Regions from separate parts of the Paenibacillus sonchi genome, predicted to be linked through region 2. Evidence: predicted binding sites of a transcription regulator. Region 2 holds the regulator's gene; the other holds the start of a gene.
What was found. Region 2 encodes LexA, which represses DNA repair genes until DNA is damaged. Its sites were predicted from a motif close to CGAACATATGTTCG; they were not measured.
Positions count from the first base shown of each region.

Region 1 (6,629 bases), 1.7 Mb from region 2:
CCTACAGCCTGTTTCAGACCGGCCTGGTTCATCGATACCGATAGAGCGGCAATATCCATTTTCGCACCTCCTAAACAAAGTTAGTGAGCGTTATGCCCTGAATACCGTAAAACCTGCTCCGAAAGCAAAACTTAGGTTTATTGGCTTCCCTTAGTATATCGACTGCACGGGCACAATTGATTAGGTGAATGGTATTTCTTTGCCGATTGGCCCATACGGCCTGTTTCCCTTCTACATATTCTGTGCTGTAGTCAATATTTGTGAGGAGGAATGAATGATGGGAGCAGATTATGGTTGCGGTTGTAATAATGTTGGTGGTGTGAATCAGGGTCCAGTAGTGCCGGTTTGCAGTCCTTTTACTTCCACAGGTGCAATTCTGGTATTGTTCATTTTGCTGGTTATTATCACTAAAGCCTGTATATTCTAAACATTTCATCAGCCAGTGCCGCCCTGTCTGGCAAAGTGCCGGATAGGGCTATTTCTATTTCTTTTTCCTGCGGGCAGAAGGTCCGATCTGGCGTTTGATTTTTCCTGTGGCCTCATCCGTTTCAATGATATACAGTTCCCTGACCGTTCCTGCAAGCGCAAACCATTCTTTTAAGGCCTCCTCTTCAGACATAGGGCCATACAGTTTTTTCCCCCGATAACAGATATAGAACACCCTAGCTCTCCGCGTGTGAAATAATACCCCACCTATTTTACGCCTTTTATCTGCATAGTTGCATAAGGAACGTTTGTTCGCATGTGTTGCATACAACTATTCCTGTTTCTTTAGAGGAAGGGGTTAATGTGAGCACATAGGATATGGTATGGAAAAGCTGACCGGGCAGGCAATCGGGATTATTGACATCATCCCCGCTATTTAAACATGAATTCTACCCGCGTACCGTCGGGCAGTCCCTCCAGCTGGTTGCCAACCCAGCTTCCGGCGCCCCGGTTGTCGCTAGGCGTTATGTATTCAATGTCGGCTCCGCTGCCGCCTTCCTCGCACATGGCCATCGGCCATTCGTCACGGTCATAGCCTTTTTTGGTGGGCACCCCCTTTAGAGATTCCTTGCGGTTTTCGTCTGCTTCCTGCCGGTCAATCGTGCAGATACTAGACTCCCCGCTGCGGATAGCTTCCTGAATGTGGCGGGCCGTCTCCGGGAAACGGTCGCTCGGGAACATCAACTGGACAACGTCTGTATCTTCTGCAGCCGGCCGGCTGCCAGGCAGATCACCGTTCTGTTCGAACCAGTAAGCGGCAATCAAGAGCAGCACTGTGATGATGAGACTTGGGATGAATTTCTTGGACTTCACGTTGCTGCCTCCTAAATTTTTGATAGCTAAGCTGAAAGCATGGCTCAAGAGGGTGAGACACTGCTTCCATAAGCGTAGACTTAATCAGTATAGCTTAATTATAGCTTCCTTTAGAATACTGAAATTAGCAAAAGAAGGGAGAACGGATATAACAGATTTTTTAATGCGTGCTGCATATTTATGCCGGTTTTATGTCAATTCGCCGTGCACTTGTCCGACAGTTTCCCATAAGATGTAGAAAAAAGGGATAGGATGGTGGAAAAGATGGAATCGCGTATCCTTCGGGATTTGCTGGAATCTGCATCACGGCTGGTCGGGGATGTACAATGGCAGGCGGCATTCCGGAATGTGCAGATGGCCCCTGCAGATGCTGCGCTTGCGTCTCCGGCCCGGAAGCTGCTGCAAACATTATACCGCTTGCAGGGACAAGGAATGATCAGCGGGCAGCATGATTATCTGGAGAGCCCGGATGAATTCAGCGCCAGGCTGAAGACGACCAGCGGACAATATGCCGCGCTCCACGGCTATGAGCTGGGGGCGATTGAGAATCAGACGGAGCAACAGATCAGCAGCCAGCGGCAGGCAGTGGTAGACAGCGCAATCCGGTGGCATCAGGCGGGCGGAATCGTCACCATGAGCTATCATCAGAATTTGCCGGGGACCGCTCCGGCTTGGTCGAATGTCTCGATGAGCCTTAGCGAGGCGGATTTTGCCAAATATATTACTCCGGGTACTGTTAAGTACAAAGCGCTGATCGCGGAGCTGGACAAGACAGCACAGTCTTTGAAAAAGCTTGCTAATGCGGGCGTGCCGGTGCTCTGGCGTCCCTACCATGAGATGAACGGCGGCTGGTTCTGGTGGGGCCAAAAAAGCTCGTTCAGCAAGTTGTGGAACCTCATGTTCGACCGGTACACAGTCTATCACAAGCTGCATAATCTGCTGTGGGTGTGGAGTCCCAATGCCAAAAACCAGTGGTCCGATGAACCGGCCGACTATTACCCTGGTGCCGGCAAGGTGGATGTGTTGGCGCTGGATATCTATGAAGCGGATTTCAAGCAGAGCCACCATGATGCCATGTGGAATCTGGGACGCGGCAAGCTGATCGCCATAGGCGAGAACGGGGAGCTTCCGTCCCCGGCGGTGCTGGCCAAAACCCAGCGTAAATGGTCCTACCAGATGAGCTGGGGAAAGCTGCTGTATGAGAAGAACAGCGATGCGGTCATCAAGGCTTTTATGAACGATTCCTTTGTGCTCACCAGGAAGGAATACGCGGCGAAGGCGGCGCAGTATGCCTCTATGTCTGAAGCTGGCCCCATGCCGGGCCTGTACGGGCAATATTACAGCAATGCATCGCTCAGCGGCACGCCGGCGATCACCCGGACCGATTCCGGCATTAACTATAACTGGCGGCAGGCGGCTCCCGATCCGGCACTCCCTGCTGATTCCTTCTCGGTGCGCTGGAGCGGCAGGCTGAGTGCCGCATACACGGAGAGCTACACGATTTATTCGTCCTCGGACGACGGCATCCGCGTGTGGATTGACGGGGTGCTGGTGATTGACAGCTGGATGAAGCAGAGCGGACAGGAGCGGCAGGGACAGGTGAATCTGATTGCCGGGAAGCTGCATGAGCTGAAGGTGGAGTATTATGAGAACCAGGGGGATGCGCGGGTGGTACTGATGTGGGAAAGCCCCAGCCAGGTGAAAAGCGTCATTCCGGCCGGGGCATTCTATCTTCCTTAAACAGGTTGGCCAGCGGGTCAGATTTGTTCCCGGTAGCTGATATTGTTGGCGATTTTCTCATTGCGTACGGCTTGGCGCAGCACATCCTTCACCGTTTGGGGCTGGCGGATCCGGTGGAAAAGCAGCTGTGGCGATGAAGCATCATCCGAGAATACTGTAAGTGTTCCGATACCCAGTATTCGCTGGGGTATGGACTGGGCCACAGAAAAATCATTGACCCGCAGCAGCTCGATTTCTTCCACGTCCTTCCCGATCAGCCCGGTTTTGACCATAATGCGCTGGCTGGTGATGGTGTATGTGGTTGTATTCAGGCGCACGATGCCTTTGATGCGGTCGGAGATGCCGGCCGGCTTGCCCTGCCACAACTTTGTTTCAGGTCCGGAGCCGGAACCTGGTGCTGCTCCGGATGCCTCCCGGCGTTCAGGTGCAGCTGCGCCTCCGGTAGTGCTTGCGCCGCATTCTCCGCAAAATTTGGCCCCTTGCTTGTATTCTGCGCCACAGCTTGTGCAGTAAGGCATAAGCTATCTTCCTCTCTATCATTCATGTTGAAATCATTATAGTATAACAAGGATTTCCAGTCACTACTGGGGATCTTTGTTGTTTGTATCTGCCCAAAATACGCTTCAATTCTGCAAAAAGTTTCATCTCTGCTACTTTTACATTATTTTCAGTTGCACTTTACAAAACTCGCTATTATTCTGTTAAGTGGAGGGATACTTAATATGAGACAAGCCTTACTGGCGGCGTTGCTGATGATGGTTGGAATTCTAAGCGCCTGCAGCAATAATAACTTAGCGCCTGCTTCCCATGAAGAGGTGCAGGAGAACGTGCAAAATTTTTATAATGAAATGTCAAAGTTCGATGAAATGGGCAAGTCCTCATTGGAGGCATTCAACACAGCCTTAACTTCGTATTCAACAGGAAAAGCCAGTGACAGTGAGATGGAGAAAGCAGTGGATGATTTTCAGGACACCGCTTCGGATATCGCCGATGAAGTCAAGGATGTGAAGATCTCCAAAAGCCTGCCGGAGAACATCCGGAAGCTGCTTAAAGAATCGGTAATTGCGTTCCAGAGTGCGTATTCCATCAAGGAGAAAGCCTCGAAAAGTGCGGTTTCCCCGGATGTTACTGCCGAGGAATTCCAGGACATGAACCAGCAGGCGGATGTGGCGATGCTGTATGGCATCTCCAAGCTGAATGAGGCCAGAGTGGCGGCAGGGCTGATTGAACCGGGAAGTGCGGCCACGGACACGCTGGCTGGTGCAGGGACCGGGACTGCTGCGGATTCTCAGCCGGATACAGACAGCCAAGCCAACACTGGCACAACAGATATCCAGGTGAATCCGCAGACCGGTAAGGGAACTTCCGTAACAGAGATTAAATAAAGCGAAACCCTGCTAAGGTAGAATCAAGGCTTCCCTGTCATTGGACAGCAAAAGGCGCTGCACAGCGAATACTGTGGGCGCCTTTTGCTTGCGGTTCTGTCATTTTTTTCTGATTGCTTAACAAGCGGAAATGCGCATATAATACAAACATACGTTCGCTTTGTGTGGAGCGCAATGACTGAAATGAATCAGGTCATCCTTGGAGGAGGAATAGCACAATGGGCAAGAAGCTGGAAGAGTACGGCCTGTGGGAGAGCAGCAGAGTGCTGCTGCCAGAGCACAAAAGCCGGATACCGAAGGATGAACGGGAGATGCTGGACCGGGGAAAGCCCGTTCTGGATGAGCAGAAGCTGGAGGAGATTGAATGCACGCTGGCGCTGTCGCTGCGGAGCCATGTCCGGGTAACAGTAGTGCTGCATGATCCTTGCGGGAACAAGCAGCTGAACGGCTTTGTGACTTCCATTCACACCCACTCGCGTGAGATCAAGCTGCAGTGGGCGGAGGAATGGAAGTGGATTCAGGTCGATGATATTGTCGAAGCGTACATCGTCTGAGCGGCAGACCTTTCTCCAAACTGCTGCTTGCGATGAAGCAGGTGAGCAGTGCTAGTTGGAAAAAGGGAACTTATTTCTCCCCAAAATGAACAATTGTGAGCTTGAAGTGGAAAAAGGATACTTAATTGTGCCATATTCCTTTGTCAGAAGCGAAATGGCCTGAATTAGTTGCCCTTTTTCCACTTCATCTGCGGAGAATAGGATGCTTGAGCAAAATTAGTGCCCCTTTTTCCACTTGAAATTGCCGAAGGGTTCATCAAAATCCTGGTTTTATTTGTTGGAGCTGGGCTCAGTTCTCTCATAAGCGATTAGGGTCACCGGTTTGTTCCCGTTGATTTGGGCTATGGCCGCTTCAGCCTGGCGGATAATCTCCACCGCGTCCCCCTGATCGCTCAAGGCTGCTACCTTGTAGCTGTCACTGTGAATTTCCATGAGGTCTTCCCACCTTTCGCTTTTATATTGGCCTGTTTGGGCGGGAACCATCCAGGAAAACGGTAATCCATAAAGATGCAAATGCCCCGGATGCCCGGGGTTTTTTCTTTTACAATCAGGGAAAAGCGTACAAGCAACGGCGGAGCAGAAGGCATCTACTATACCAGGGGGTGATCTAATGCTGACTTTGGATCAGGTGAACAGCAAATCGGCAGCCCGGCTCGGCGGTCTCCATCCCGTCCTGCTGGCAGCTGCCCATGTTTTGATACAGCGTTGTTATGCCCGGGGCATCCCGATTGTCATCACCCAGGGCCTGCGGACCATAGCTGAACAGAATGCCCTGTACGCGCAGGGCCGAACCAGGAAGGGACCGATTGTAACCAACGCGCGGGGCGGCAGCAGCTTTCATAATTACGGACTGGCGATGGACTTTGCACTGCTGCTGCCGGATGGACAGAACATCTCCTGGGACATGAGGCGGGATGGGGACGAAGACAAGCTCGCAGACTGGCAAGAGGTCGTACAGGAAGCCAAAAAGCTGGGACTTGAATGGGGCGGAGACTGGACTTCTTTTAAGGATTATTCCCATTTGCAGATGGCTTTTGGACTGACTATTCAAGACCTGAAGGCAGGCCGCCGCCCGGCCGCAGATCAGGTGAAGGAGGCCCTGGAACGGATCAACGGGGGTGAGGATGAAGTGAATAAAGATGTGGAGATTTCGATCACCCTGAACGGAGTGAAGCTTACAGTCGGAGTATTGGATAACGGGACTACTTACGTCCCCATACGGGCATTGGCTGAAGCGCTTGGCGCCAAGGTGACTTATGATCCTGCCAGCAAGACAGTGAATGTGGTGACCATATAAAATTTCTTGCATAGATTCGACGCCGCAGGGGGAAATTATCAGGGACAAACCACACAAGGGGGTACAACATCTTGAAGAAGCTGATAACAACCTTTGCCTGCGGCACCGTTTTGTCCATGAGTCTGCTTGGCGTAGGATATGCATCCACCGCTACCGGTACAACTGGGTTTGACGGAAACGGCACCCGTATGATGAATGAGCAGGGCAGCACCATGATGAACAACACCACTGGCACAACAGGCACAACGGGTACTATGCATAACCGCGCCGGAGATAACAACACCGTTTCTCCACTAACAAATACTACGCAGACCGGCAGATACCGGGCTACCAACACCACGACTAATACGAATA
Region 1 covers NZ_CP068595.1:92,896-99,524, reverse strand. Annotated here, with positions in the region: gene JI735_RS00500 (YjfB family protein) at 1-59, opposite strand, end outside; gene JI735_RS00490 (hypothetical protein) at 482-619, opposite strand; gene JI735_RS00485 (NucA/NucB deoxyribonuclease domain-containing protein) at 859-1,299, opposite strand; gene JI735_RS00480 (glycosyl hydrolase) at 1,564-3,039, shown strand; gene JI735_RS00475 (PH domain-containing protein) at 3,057-3,557, opposite strand; gene JI735_RS00470 (hypothetical protein) at 3,762-4,424, shown strand; gene JI735_RS00465 (YolD-like family protein) at 4,643-4,978, shown strand; gene JI735_RS00460 (hypothetical protein) at 5,249-5,410, opposite strand; gene JI735_RS00455 (M15 family metallopeptidase) at 5,589-6,275, shown strand; gene JI735_RS00450 (WGxxGxxG family protein) at 6,347-6,629, shown strand, end outside.
Region 1: a site for LexA is predicted at 4,569-4,582, ahead of JI735_RS00465 (YolD-like family protein). Genes of this name have one in related genera too.

Region 2 (11,592 bases):
ACCCAAAAAGTATATTTCCATAGTGCTCCTCCTCTCTTCATTTTACCCGGGAATCATTCATTTTCCCTTCATCTGAATCTCATGAAGAGAATTTTACCCTTTTTAGGACAAAAAAGCATCTTTCGGTCCCCTGTAAGCTCCAGCAAAAAACCTCCCGTTACGGGAGGTTCCGCTCTGAAGGACGTTGTCCCTACAGAAGGAGTGTATGGGAAGGGAAGCTTACTGCTTCTCCACATTAAAATATTGCGCTTCAGGATGGGCGAACACCATCGCCGACACCGAAGCCTCCGGCTCCATCATGAAGCCTTCGGTAAGCTCGACACCGATATCTCCGGGCGACATCAGCTTGAACAGCGGCCCCTGATCCTCCAGATCCGGGCAAGCCGGATACCCAAAGGATACACGAATGCCCTGATAGCGGGCTCCGTGTCTCTGCTTCATCGTCATATCCGCCGGGTCCGGGAATCCCCAGGTATCCCGCATCATATGATGGACACGTTCCGCCAGACCTTCTGCGACCTCCAGCGCCACCGCCTGCAGGGCGTGGGAGCGGAGATAATCGCCTTTGTCCCTCAGCTCGGCTGACATTTCACGTACACCGTGACCGGCAGTCACTACCAGGAAGCCGACATAATCCATAATTCCGCTGTCCACGGATTTCAGGAAGTCAGCCAGACATAGATATGGCTCAACATTCTGGCGCGGGAACGTGAAGGTATGAAGTACCGTGGCTGTATCCTGCGGGTCATAGATCAGAATATCATTCCCCCTGGATTGCGCCGGGAAAAATTGATACATGGCATGCGGAGTCATCGTACCCTCCAGCATGGCATGATGGAGAATTTCATCCACAGTCTCCTTCAGTTCGACTGTGCGCGGGTCACCGGCTGCAAGCTGGGCTTCTACCGAGCCCTTCAGTCCAAGATGATGACCCAGCAGCATCTGCATATTCACATAGGGGATAATATGCCCGAGCGGATAATTGCGCAGGACATGCCGTTCCAGATCGGGAGGTGTAAACACAGGCGCATCCGGCGAAATCTTCGAGCGGACGGCCCTGGTCAGCACGGGAAGCTCCTGCTGCGGAGCGACAGCTACAGCGGCCTCCGCTTCAAGGCGAACCTCCTCTTCGATCTTGACCCGTTCCTCCGGATTCATCAGCCGGTTGGCGATATCCAGACCGTCCATGGCATCTTTGGCATAGAGCACCAGCCCGTCATATTCCGGACGGATACGCGTCTTGGTGAACTTGCGGGTCAACGCCGCACCGCCAACCATGATCGGCACATCGATACCGGCTGTGCGCAAATCCTGGGCAGTCAGCACCATCTGCTGTGCCGACTTCACGAGCAGGCCGGACAGCCCGATCGCATCGGCTTTTTCCCGCCGGAATGCTTCGATGATACTCTCCGGTGGTACTTTTATGCCCAAATTGATAATCTCGTAACCATTATTGGAGAGAATGATCTCCACCAGATTTTTGCCGATATCATGCACATCGCCCTTAACGGTTGCCAGCATGATCTTGCCCTTAACCGAGGTTTCATCTTTCTGCATGAACTGCTCCAGATGGCTGACAGACGCCTTCATCACTTCAGCGCTTTGCAGCACTTCTGCGACAATCAGCTCATTGTTGTTGAACAGCCTTCCGACTTCGGACATTCCCGCCATCAGCGGCCCGTTAATGATCTCCAGCGGTCCTGACTTGGTTAGAGCCTCATTGAGATCAGGGATCAAGCCTTCCTTCGTCCCCTCCACCACATAGGATGCGAGGCGCTCTTCCAGAGAGAGATTGGAGATCTTCTCTTTCTTCTCCACCTTCTTACCGCGAAAAGCGGCTACAAAGGCGGAAAGTGTATCATCATTCGTATTATAGATCAGCTGCTCGGCCAGATAACGTTCTTGTTCAGGAATGGAAGCATAGCGTTCCACCTTTTCCGTATTCACAATGGCATAATCCAGTCCGGCTTTGGTGCATTCATAGAGGAACACGGAGTTAAGAACCTCGCGTCCTGCCTCAGGCAGACCAAACGAAACGTTGCTGATGCCCAGAATCGTATGCACTTCAGGAAGGGCTTCCTTGATCAGCCGGATTCCGTCAATCGTCTCCTTGGCGGAGCCGATATATTGCTCATCCCCGGTACCTACAGGGAATACCAGCGTATCAAAAATCAGGTCCTCCGGGGCCAGTCCATATTTATTAACCAGCAGTTCATAAGAACGTTTGGCAACATTCAGCTTATCTGCAGCCTTTATAGCCTGTCCTGACTCGTCAATGGTCCCCACAACAATTGCCGCCCCATACTTATGGATCAATGGTGTGACCAGTTCGAACTTTTCTTCGCCATCTTCAAGGTTAATGGAGTTAATGATTGCTTTTCCCTGGCTGTACTGCAGCGCCAGATCAATCACCTTCGGATCGGTGGTATCGATCATTAGCGGAACTTTGACCTTTTTGACTACCAGCTCCAGAAACTTCGTGATATCTGCACTCTCATCGCGGTCAGGGTCCTGCACACAGACGTCAATCACCTGCGCACCGCTCTTCACCTGGGCCCGGGCGATTTCAGAGGCCTCCTCATATTTGCCTTCCACGATCAGCCGCTTGAACTTCCGCGAGCCGAGCACATTTGTGCGTTCACCCACCATGTAAGGGCGGTTGTCGCTCTCGATATATACAGGCTCTATCCCTGAAAGCGCAGGCGGATGCTGCCCGTCGAGTCCCCGGGGCGGATATTCCGCCAATACCTCAGCCATTGCACGGATATGATCCGGCGTTGTCCCGCAGCAGCCTCCGGCAATATTCAGCCAGCCCTTCTCCGCAAATCCCGCAAGCTTGCGGGCAAGCGAATCCGGCGACTCATGATAATTGCCGTTCTCATCGGGCAGTCCCGCATTCGGATAGCAGCTCACCGCTGCGGAGGAGATCGCCGAGAGGGAACGGATATGATCGCGCATAAACTCAGGTCCGGTCGCACAATTGAGGCCGATGGAGATCGGCTTCAGGTGCTCGAGCGAAATGTAAAAGGCTTCTATGTTCTGGCCGGCAAGCGTAGTCCCCATAGGCTCAATTGTCCCCGATATCATAACCGGAAGGGTGATACCCGACTGTTCAAAAGCATTGCGGATACCTATGCTTCCCGCCTTCACATTCAGGGTATCCTGGGACGTTTCGAGCAGCAGTGCGTCTACTTTGCCTTCGATCAGCGCGGCTGCCTGCTCCTCATAGCTCTGCACAAGCTCCTGGAAGGTGACCCCTCCGGTTACTGAGAGAGTCTTCGTTGTCGGGCCCATAGCTCCAATCACATAGCGGGGCCGGTCAGGTGTGTCATATTTGTCTACGGCATTCCTTGCAAGTCTGGCTGCTTCGAGATTAATCTCACGCGCCCGCTGCGGAATATCATATTCAGCCAGTACAACAGAGGTAGCACCGAAAGTGTTGGTCTCAATTAAATCCGCACCGGCTTCGAGATATTTCTCGTGGATGCCCTGTATTAGCTCAGGCCGGGTAAGGACCAGCATTTCATTGCAGCCGTCAAGCTCCTCCCCGCCAAAATCGGCACCGGTAAGCGGCACCTGTTGAATCATCGTACCCATTGCTCCGTCAAGAATCAGTATGCGCTGCTGTAAGCTTTCAGCAAGTGTGAATTTAGCCACTTTCTATCCCCCAGTAAAACATTAGAGTAAGTTTAGCAGAATTAAAGGATTTCGAAAAGCCTTCCTTTCCTCTCTGCTTTATCTGTAATTGCTGACGGCAGATTCCGTCCAGGTTTCTATCCTATTAGGGCTGGACCACTAGCTTTTTGCTGGGCATGGAATGCTGTGTCCGTGCTGTTACGTGGGAGGTCACAGTAAACTCCCCCTCGGCTTCCATCGTTCCTTCTGCTTTATATATACCATTCCCTGCTGACTCGCCTGTGAATTCAAGCTTTGACTCTGTATTATTGTTGCTGACGATTTCAAAAAGAACTTCTTTCGCATCATCCACCGGTTGGCCGTTTTGTGTAACCAGCGCCTCAAAGACCACCTTCTGGCCCGCTGCAACCTGCTGAGGACTCCAGGACAGTTCTACTTTTATAGGCTCCATGGATATATTTGACTCAGCATGCATATGATTCATATCCCCATTGCCGCCAGAGCAGCCAGAAAGAGTTGCCGCAATGATTAACGATAACAACGCAGTCAGTTTCCTTGGGTTCAACATTTGGAGTCCTCCCAGGTAATTGGTAGATTTCATGATAATACTGACATCTTGTGAAGCATTCTCATCTATTATACACATAATATTCGAATTATCAGTAAATAAACTCATTTTTCCGCACTATGCCGTGATAATGGTCACATACACTTCCTTTTTCAATAAAAAAGCCGCATCCCAAATCAGGATAACGGCTTCTTGGAAGCGGTGCTATAAAGTTTCTACAAGCGGCAGAAGCTCGCTGAGATGTCCAATCTGATAATCCGGTGTGATCTCCGGGTCGGATGCTTTGCCGGTGCGGTTAATCCATACGGTTGTCAAGCCTGCTCCAAGTCCGCCAAGAATATCGGTTGTCAGTTTGTCACCCACCATAATTCCTTCCTCGGGGGTGATATCCAGCAGATTCATGGCATGTGTGAAGATCCCCTTGTCCGGTTTGCCTTTGCCAAAGCTCCCCGAAATCACAACATGGTCAAAGTAAGGAACCAGCTCCGGAACTCCGTCAAGCTTTTCCTGCTGCAATGCAGGACAACCGTTCGTCAGGAGCAGCAGCTTCACCTTCCCCTTCAGCTCATCCAGCACTTGCAGTGTTTCTTCATATATATACGGGCGGCTGCGGCGTTCTGCGGCAAACTTAGCCGCCAGCGTTTCGGCAAGAGCTTCATCCTCCACACCCAGCGCGGCCAGTCCGCGGCGCCAGGATTCCTTGCGGTAGACAGGGGCAAGCTGCTCCATTTGACGGAATTCAAGCTGTTCACCGGCCGTAAAATTTCCCCACAACGCTTCAAAAGGGTTGATTCCTATCAGCTTGGTGAACGGAAATGTCTCATACGATTCATACAGATTCCTTGCTTCCCTGCGGACCGCTGCTTCCAGCTCCCGGGGATCGACGGAGTCTCCTGCTGCTTCACTGGCATAGCGGAATGCTTCTTCTACGCTCCGCTCATCCCAGAGCAGTGTGTCATCAAGGTCAAAGAGTACGGCTGAAATCGGCATTGTAGTTCTCCCTCTCCCTATGCTGGTCTATATCTTTACTATTCGTTCACTATTTCCACATGATTCTGCTTGGCGAACTGCTCCAGACGCTCTGTCATAGCCTTAATGTCATAACGGTTGATCAGTCTGGAGAATACCCACTGTGTGCGCTTGCCTTTATACTTGATAGAGACTGTGCCGCGAGTAACGGTAATTTTCTCAATATCTGCTGCCGGCAGCAGACGCTCCCGGTTATATTTAATGGTGGACAGTCTGGCGCGTTCAACCTTCAAATACGGACGGCGGAAAAACAGCAGTGCCGCAAGCAGAAAATACAGCACTACTCCCAGCCAGTTGGCGAGAATGCCGCTTCCTTTTGCTTCATCAATGGAGCCAACTACCCAGAACATAATGCCCAGCAGCATTAGCACGACGGGAAATACGATGTTGCGGCCTTTGAAAACATCGCTGCTCTTGGCAGCGGCAGAAGAGGTTGAAGCATAGATGGATTCTTTCCCTTGCTTCTTGCGTTGCTTGTTGACTTGCTGTGTGTTGCGTTGAACCATTCTTTCCCAAGAACGGGCCATGTCAGTTCCCCCTAGTCATCCTAAAATATCTATGAAAAGGAACAGAGCATCATTAACTCCTGCCTTGTTGCCTTGTTCATGCTCTTATTTATCCACAATCTCAATGTTGTTGAGCTGAGCGCGGAAGTTGCTGCGGATATTGCCCAGGTAGATCTCGCGCAGCTTGGCTCTTTCCGCAAGCTCCTCTTCATTCAGGCCGTCACTCTTCTGTTTGCGCGCCAATTCATTGATGCGGGCGACCAATTCATCAATATTCAATGTGTTTCCCTCCTCTATAAATTCATTCTAACTGTGCCATGAGAAAAAGAGCTTGTCAAGGTCTGCTCCCTGAAAGCTCTTAGCTCCATCTATGGGTACTGTTTCAGTATGAATATACAGGTAAAGTAAGCACATCTCCGGCTTGGATATTGCTGTTCTCCAGGCCGCTTGTTCGTTTGATTCCTTCTATATATACAGCCGTTTTCATATCAGCCGGTTTATTCTTCAGTGCAATGCTCCATAGAGTATCCCCACGTTCCACTACGACCCTCTTTTCCTGCTTGGCCGAAGACACTGATCCTGCAAACACATTGCCCACCACCGTAAACCCTGAGATCACCAGCAGAACAATCAAAGCCAGCTTTACAATATGATCTGTCCGGATGAATCTGCGATTGCGATGTGATGATATTAAAGATAAAAGCAGATTCTTAATATTTAGTCTATCCATTGAAGCTGTATGGTCTTCATGAACCTCATCGTAAATACTGCGGTATGTGCTGTACTTTAACATATTAACCAGCCTCCAAACACTTGTTCTTACTTTCGAAATCAATATAACACGAACATGTGTTTTGAGCAATAGTTTTTTCGAACAATTGTTCCCTTCTTATGCACAACCCTTTTTTCACGGATTATGACAGCTCAATTCACAAATCACCGCTATTTCCGCCAACGTTTTAGAACTTATGTTTGTACGAACGGAAGTTCTATGTTATAATTTTCCCAAACATAGTATATGGGGTTGATTCCGATGTCAAAGATTTCGAGTCGCCAACTGGCGATCCTGGAATTTATTCGTAACGAAGTCCGCAGCAAGGGTTATCCGCCTTCTGTCCGGGAAATCGGCGAAGCTGTAGGACTGGCTTCCAGCTCCACGGTACATGGCCATCTGGACCGGCTGGAGAAGAAAGGGCTCATCCGCCGCGATCCGACGAAACCGCGTGCAATAGAATTGCTGGGTCAAGAGGATTCCGAGAATGTTCATCAGTTCGTTCAGACGGTAACACGCATTCCTGTCGTTGGGAAGGTTACTGCCGGGGTACCGATTACAGCAACTGAGAATATTGAGGATTACTTTCCACTGCCTACTCATTATGTAGGAGACAACAAAGTGTTCATGCTGTCCGTCCTTGGCGACAGTATGGTAGACGCAGGCATTATGAACGGTGACTACGTGATCGTCCGCCAGCAGCAGACTGCGGATAACGGCGATATCGTGGTTGCCATGACTGAAGAAGATGAAGCAACCGTTAAGACCTTCTACAAAGAGCGCGACCACATCCGCCTCCAGCCGGAGAATCCGGCATACGAACCTCTACGTCTGAATCGTGTCACGATTCTGGGCAGAGTTATCGGCCTATTCCGCGATATTCATTAGCTTTCCCCCTCTATTAAGACTGCTCCGCTGGAATTGGCGGACAGTCTTTTTTCCTTTCTCCTATTAGACCTTTCCGCGTAACCTATTTTGCTCGCCATCCAGTCTTTCCATATGCCCTTTTTACCCGATGGGAACATTTGTTCCTTTTAACTCGCCGATGCTAATTATTTCAGAACGCTCCATCCTCTCCGCTCATATCCTGATCATAAAGGAGTGCTGATCACGATGCCCGCCTATCGAATCATTATTGATCTGTCACAGCGGATGCTGTATCTGCTCGACAATGACACTGTTATTAGAGGTTTCCCTGTAGGGATTGGCAAAATGTTAACGGTCTCTCCGGTTGGAGAATACACCATTATCAACAAACAGCGTAACCCCGGAGGCCCGTTCGGCGCCTTTTGGATGGGCCTGTCCAAACCACATTACGGGATTCATGGAACCAATGACCCTTCCTCTATCGGCAAAATGGTCTCCCGCGGCTGTATTCGTATGTACAATGAGGATGTATTGTGGCTCGCAGCTACCGTTCCAGTTGGAACCAGGGTAACCATTCGGGAATAACAAACGTAAAGGACACCTATGCCAGACGCGCAGCAGCGTCTTCGCAGGGTGTCCTTCATGTTCTAACATTTATTTTGCGTACTAACAGGAAAAGTGCAGTAATATGTCGAAACTTGTACATTGTAAAATTAAATCTTGAAAGGAAGTGCCTGGTTTGAATCAATCCAAAGTCAGAACCCACGTCGATTTTAAAGTCGAAGCACTGGGTAAGCTCTCTAATCTTTTGCTGAACAATAATCATGGAGAACGCAAAGTGAATCTGCTTACCGCGTTCGGCAGCATCGAAGGCAATGTAGCTACGAATACAAGCAGCAAGGAAGATGTTTTTAATTTCAAGTCACTGATGGACGATGTTATCGTAGACGAATACATCTCCTACCTGGGTGCTGAGCATCCCGAAAAATCATTCAACTACAATTTTGTTGTCCTGGACAACGTGGTTGTACGTCCTTTTGCTAATTATGAGACTGTAATTGAATATAAGCAGCTTATTGTTTATGCGGATCAAATTACGGCCTTTAACTTCCTGTAAAGCTGTACAAGTACATCTCTACATATTGGAGCAATAAACGACTTGTGCCTCCTGGTGAACATCACCATGGCCCGCAGACTAAAATCACGGAGGCACTCAGCTTTATTGCTGCGTCTGCTCGTATCCGAGTTCATCCAAAATGCCTTCTGCCAGCGCAAGCTGAACCTCCTCGGGTTCCTTCAGCTTTCTGGCATAAACCACTGCGCTTTTAACCACTTTTTCGATCAGCCGCCGACCCTGTTCTTTGGTAATGGACACTTCCACCTCAGAGCGCCCCACCACCTCCGCTAAGCAGCCCCAATCGCTGCCGCAAACCTTCTTCCATTCCCGTCATCCTCCAGTTATGTAGGTTATGATACATCGCAACCTTGAAAAGGCACCCCGAAGGATGCCTTGAAATGCAGAAACTACTGCTCCCACTCCCCAAGCTAACTACAGAACACTGCGGAGTAACCGGATCGCAGCAGTATTTAAGCGCAATGCTTCACGTATGGAAGCTCTTGCAGCCAGCAGCTCGCGTCTCGCCCGGCTGGGATTCGGCACCCGCCGCAAATTTTCATTGATTTCTTCCAGTCTCTCCAGCAAAATAGCTCTTTGCGTCCGCAGCAAATTCAGCGCTCTGCGGATTCTTGCACGCTCGCGTTCTGTCATCATTTACACCCCTTTTACGTTTGATAGTATAAGAGATGCAATTGATGCCGCATTGGCATGTGCGATCAGGCAGTAAAATTGAAGACAACAAATGAGCCGCTTCTCAGCAGCTCACAAGAAGAATGGGAATACTCCCATCCAAAAGAAGGCTGGACCATCGATTATTCCTGTTTTTTCGGAACACGGACTCTGAACTCAAATCCATCCCGGCTGTAACACATTCCGGCTACAAGCACATCATCCGGGGTCCATCTCTGCACAGGTCCGGCATAGTCTGCTATAACATGCGGCTTGCCTTCGATTAACTGAACGACGTATACCTTCACTTGAGCAAGCGCCGCGGCGAACAAATCGGCATCGCTCGTCAGAACTTTATACGTTGACTTCAAAAAGGCACCTCCTTATCGGCTGGTTGATACCCACTCAGGCAATCCCCTAATTTTTTGGAATCTATGTATAACAAATTAACAGACTCTCCATTTCAGAGAGGAGAATTTCCATACATAGGTAGTATACAGCGGTACGGAACTATATGTAAACGAGTCAAGCTGTTTATTTTCCATAAAAAAGAGTGCATTCTGTTAATTATTTAGAATCTGGCATGAAAACAATCTTTTTAGCAAGTGTCATTTTTATGACTTGGCTTGCCTTTCCCTGCAGGATTTGGTAAGACTAATTTAGTTGAGAACAGACTGAATTGTAAGGAGGAAGCACTTTGGAGGAAATAAGAATTCAGAAAAAGGACCGCGCCGTCAGCTTTAGGGTGAGCGAGGAAGCAGGCGAATTTATCGTTTTTGACATGTCACTGTCTAACCCGGCCGGCAGCCGCACCAATTATAGCGGGAAACAGTTCCGGGAAGCCTGGAAGGCAGTAGAATCCATCCTTGGGGAAACGGCGATTCCTAACGAAATCATCAAGTATGCAAACTCATAATCTGCAGCAAAAGCCCCGGCAACGGGGCTTTTCTTTTCAACTAAATAACTGATCGTGATTGCTATGTCTTCTTGGGTATGTCCAATAACAAACAAAGTCTCAGATGAGTCCGCATACGCCTGGTAAACAAACTTTTTCGCAAAATAAGGCCATCTCTGTCCGCTTTATTCCGCCGATGGAGCCTATTCCGCCTGCACCTCCCTATTCATCTGAAGCTTCATAGATATCCACATTGTTTAGCATTGTATAATTTTCCAAACTATAAAAAAAACCCTCAACGCTCAGAGCGTTAAGGGCTGATTCATTCTAGTAAAGCGTCATGTACTGATCTCTTTCCCACTCATGAACCTGAGTACGGTAGATGTCCCATTCAATTTCTTTCAGCTCATAAAAATGAGCCAAGGCATGTTCACCGAGGGCTTCGGTAATGACATGACTGCGGATCATTTCGCCCAGCGCTTCCTTCAGATCGGACGGCAAGCTTGGAATACCTTCTTCGATCCGCTCTTCTTCCGACATCACATAGATGTTGCGGTCGATAGGAGCCGGAAGATCGAGCTGGCGCTTGATGCCGTCGAGACCTGCCTTCAACATGACAGCAAGTGCCAGGTAAGGGTTAGCCGCAGGGTCCGGATTACGGACTTCGATGCGTGTGCTGAGTCCTCTGGAAGCTGGAATACGGATCATTGGACTGCGGTTGCTGGCAGACCAGGCCACGTAGCAAGGTGCCTCATAACCTGGAACAAGACGTTTGTAGGAGTTCACTGTCGGGTTAGTGATGGCTGCAAAAGCACGTGCGTGCTTAAGAATGCCTGCCATGTAGTACCGCGCCGTTTTACTCAGACCCAGTGTGTCGCTTTCGTCATAGAACACATTCTCATTGCCTTTGAACAAGGATTGGTGCGCGTGCATACCGGACCCGTTCATCCCAAAAAGAGGCTTAGGCATAAAAGTAGCATGCAGGCCGTGCTGGCGGGCAACCGTCTTCACGACAAGCTTAAAGGTTTGAATTTGGTCGGCTGCCTTGATGGCATCAGCATATTTGAAATCAATCTCATGCTGGCCGGAGGCAACTTCATGGTGAGATGCTTCAATTTCGAAGCCCATCTCCTCCAGAGTCAATACGATTTCACGGCGACAGTTTTCCCCAAGGTCCATCGGCGCCAAATCAAAATATCCGCCCTGGTCATTCAATTCTGTTGTGGGATTGCCTCTTTCGTCTGTTTTGAACAGGAAGAACTCCGGCTCCGGTCCAACATTCATCGCAGTGTAGCCCATTTCTTCGGCCTCCTGCAGACAACGCTTCAGAATGCCGCGCGGATCACCGGCAAAAGGTGTTCCGTCAGGCATGTACACATCGCAAATCAGACGTGCTACCCGGCTGTCCGTTACCCAAGGGAAAATAACCCATGTGCTCAGATCAGGGTAGAGGTACATGTCAGATTCTTCGATCCGCACATAACCTTCGATGGAAGAACCATCGAACATCATTTTGTTGTCCAGCGCTTTTTC
Region 2 covers NZ_CP068595.1:5,880,007-5,891,598, forward strand. Annotated here, with positions in the region: gene rnz (ribonuclease Z) at 1-21, opposite strand, end outside; gene metH (methionine synthase) at 220-3,597, opposite strand; gene JI735_RS26245 (FixH family protein) at 3,782-4,204, opposite strand; gene JI735_RS26250 (HAD family hydrolase) at 4,409-5,194, opposite strand; gene JI735_RS26255 (hypothetical protein) at 5,233-5,760, opposite strand; gene JI735_RS26260 (DUF896 domain-containing protein) at 5,845-6,018, opposite strand; gene JI735_RS26265 (LysM peptidoglycan-binding domain-containing protein) at 6,122-6,532, opposite strand; gene lexA (transcriptional repressor LexA) at 6,773-7,399, shown strand; gene JI735_RS26275 (L,D-transpeptidase) at 7,625-7,963, shown strand; gene JI735_RS26280 (hypothetical protein) at 8,118-8,495, shown strand; gene JI735_RS26285 (hypothetical protein) at 8,598-8,774, opposite strand; gene JI735_RS26290 (hypothetical protein) at 8,928-9,146, opposite strand; gene JI735_RS26295 (hypothetical protein) at 9,308-9,535, opposite strand; gene JI735_RS26300 (hypothetical protein) at 9,862-10,080, shown strand; gene glnA (type I glutamate--ammonia ligase) at 10,387-11,592, opposite strand, start outside.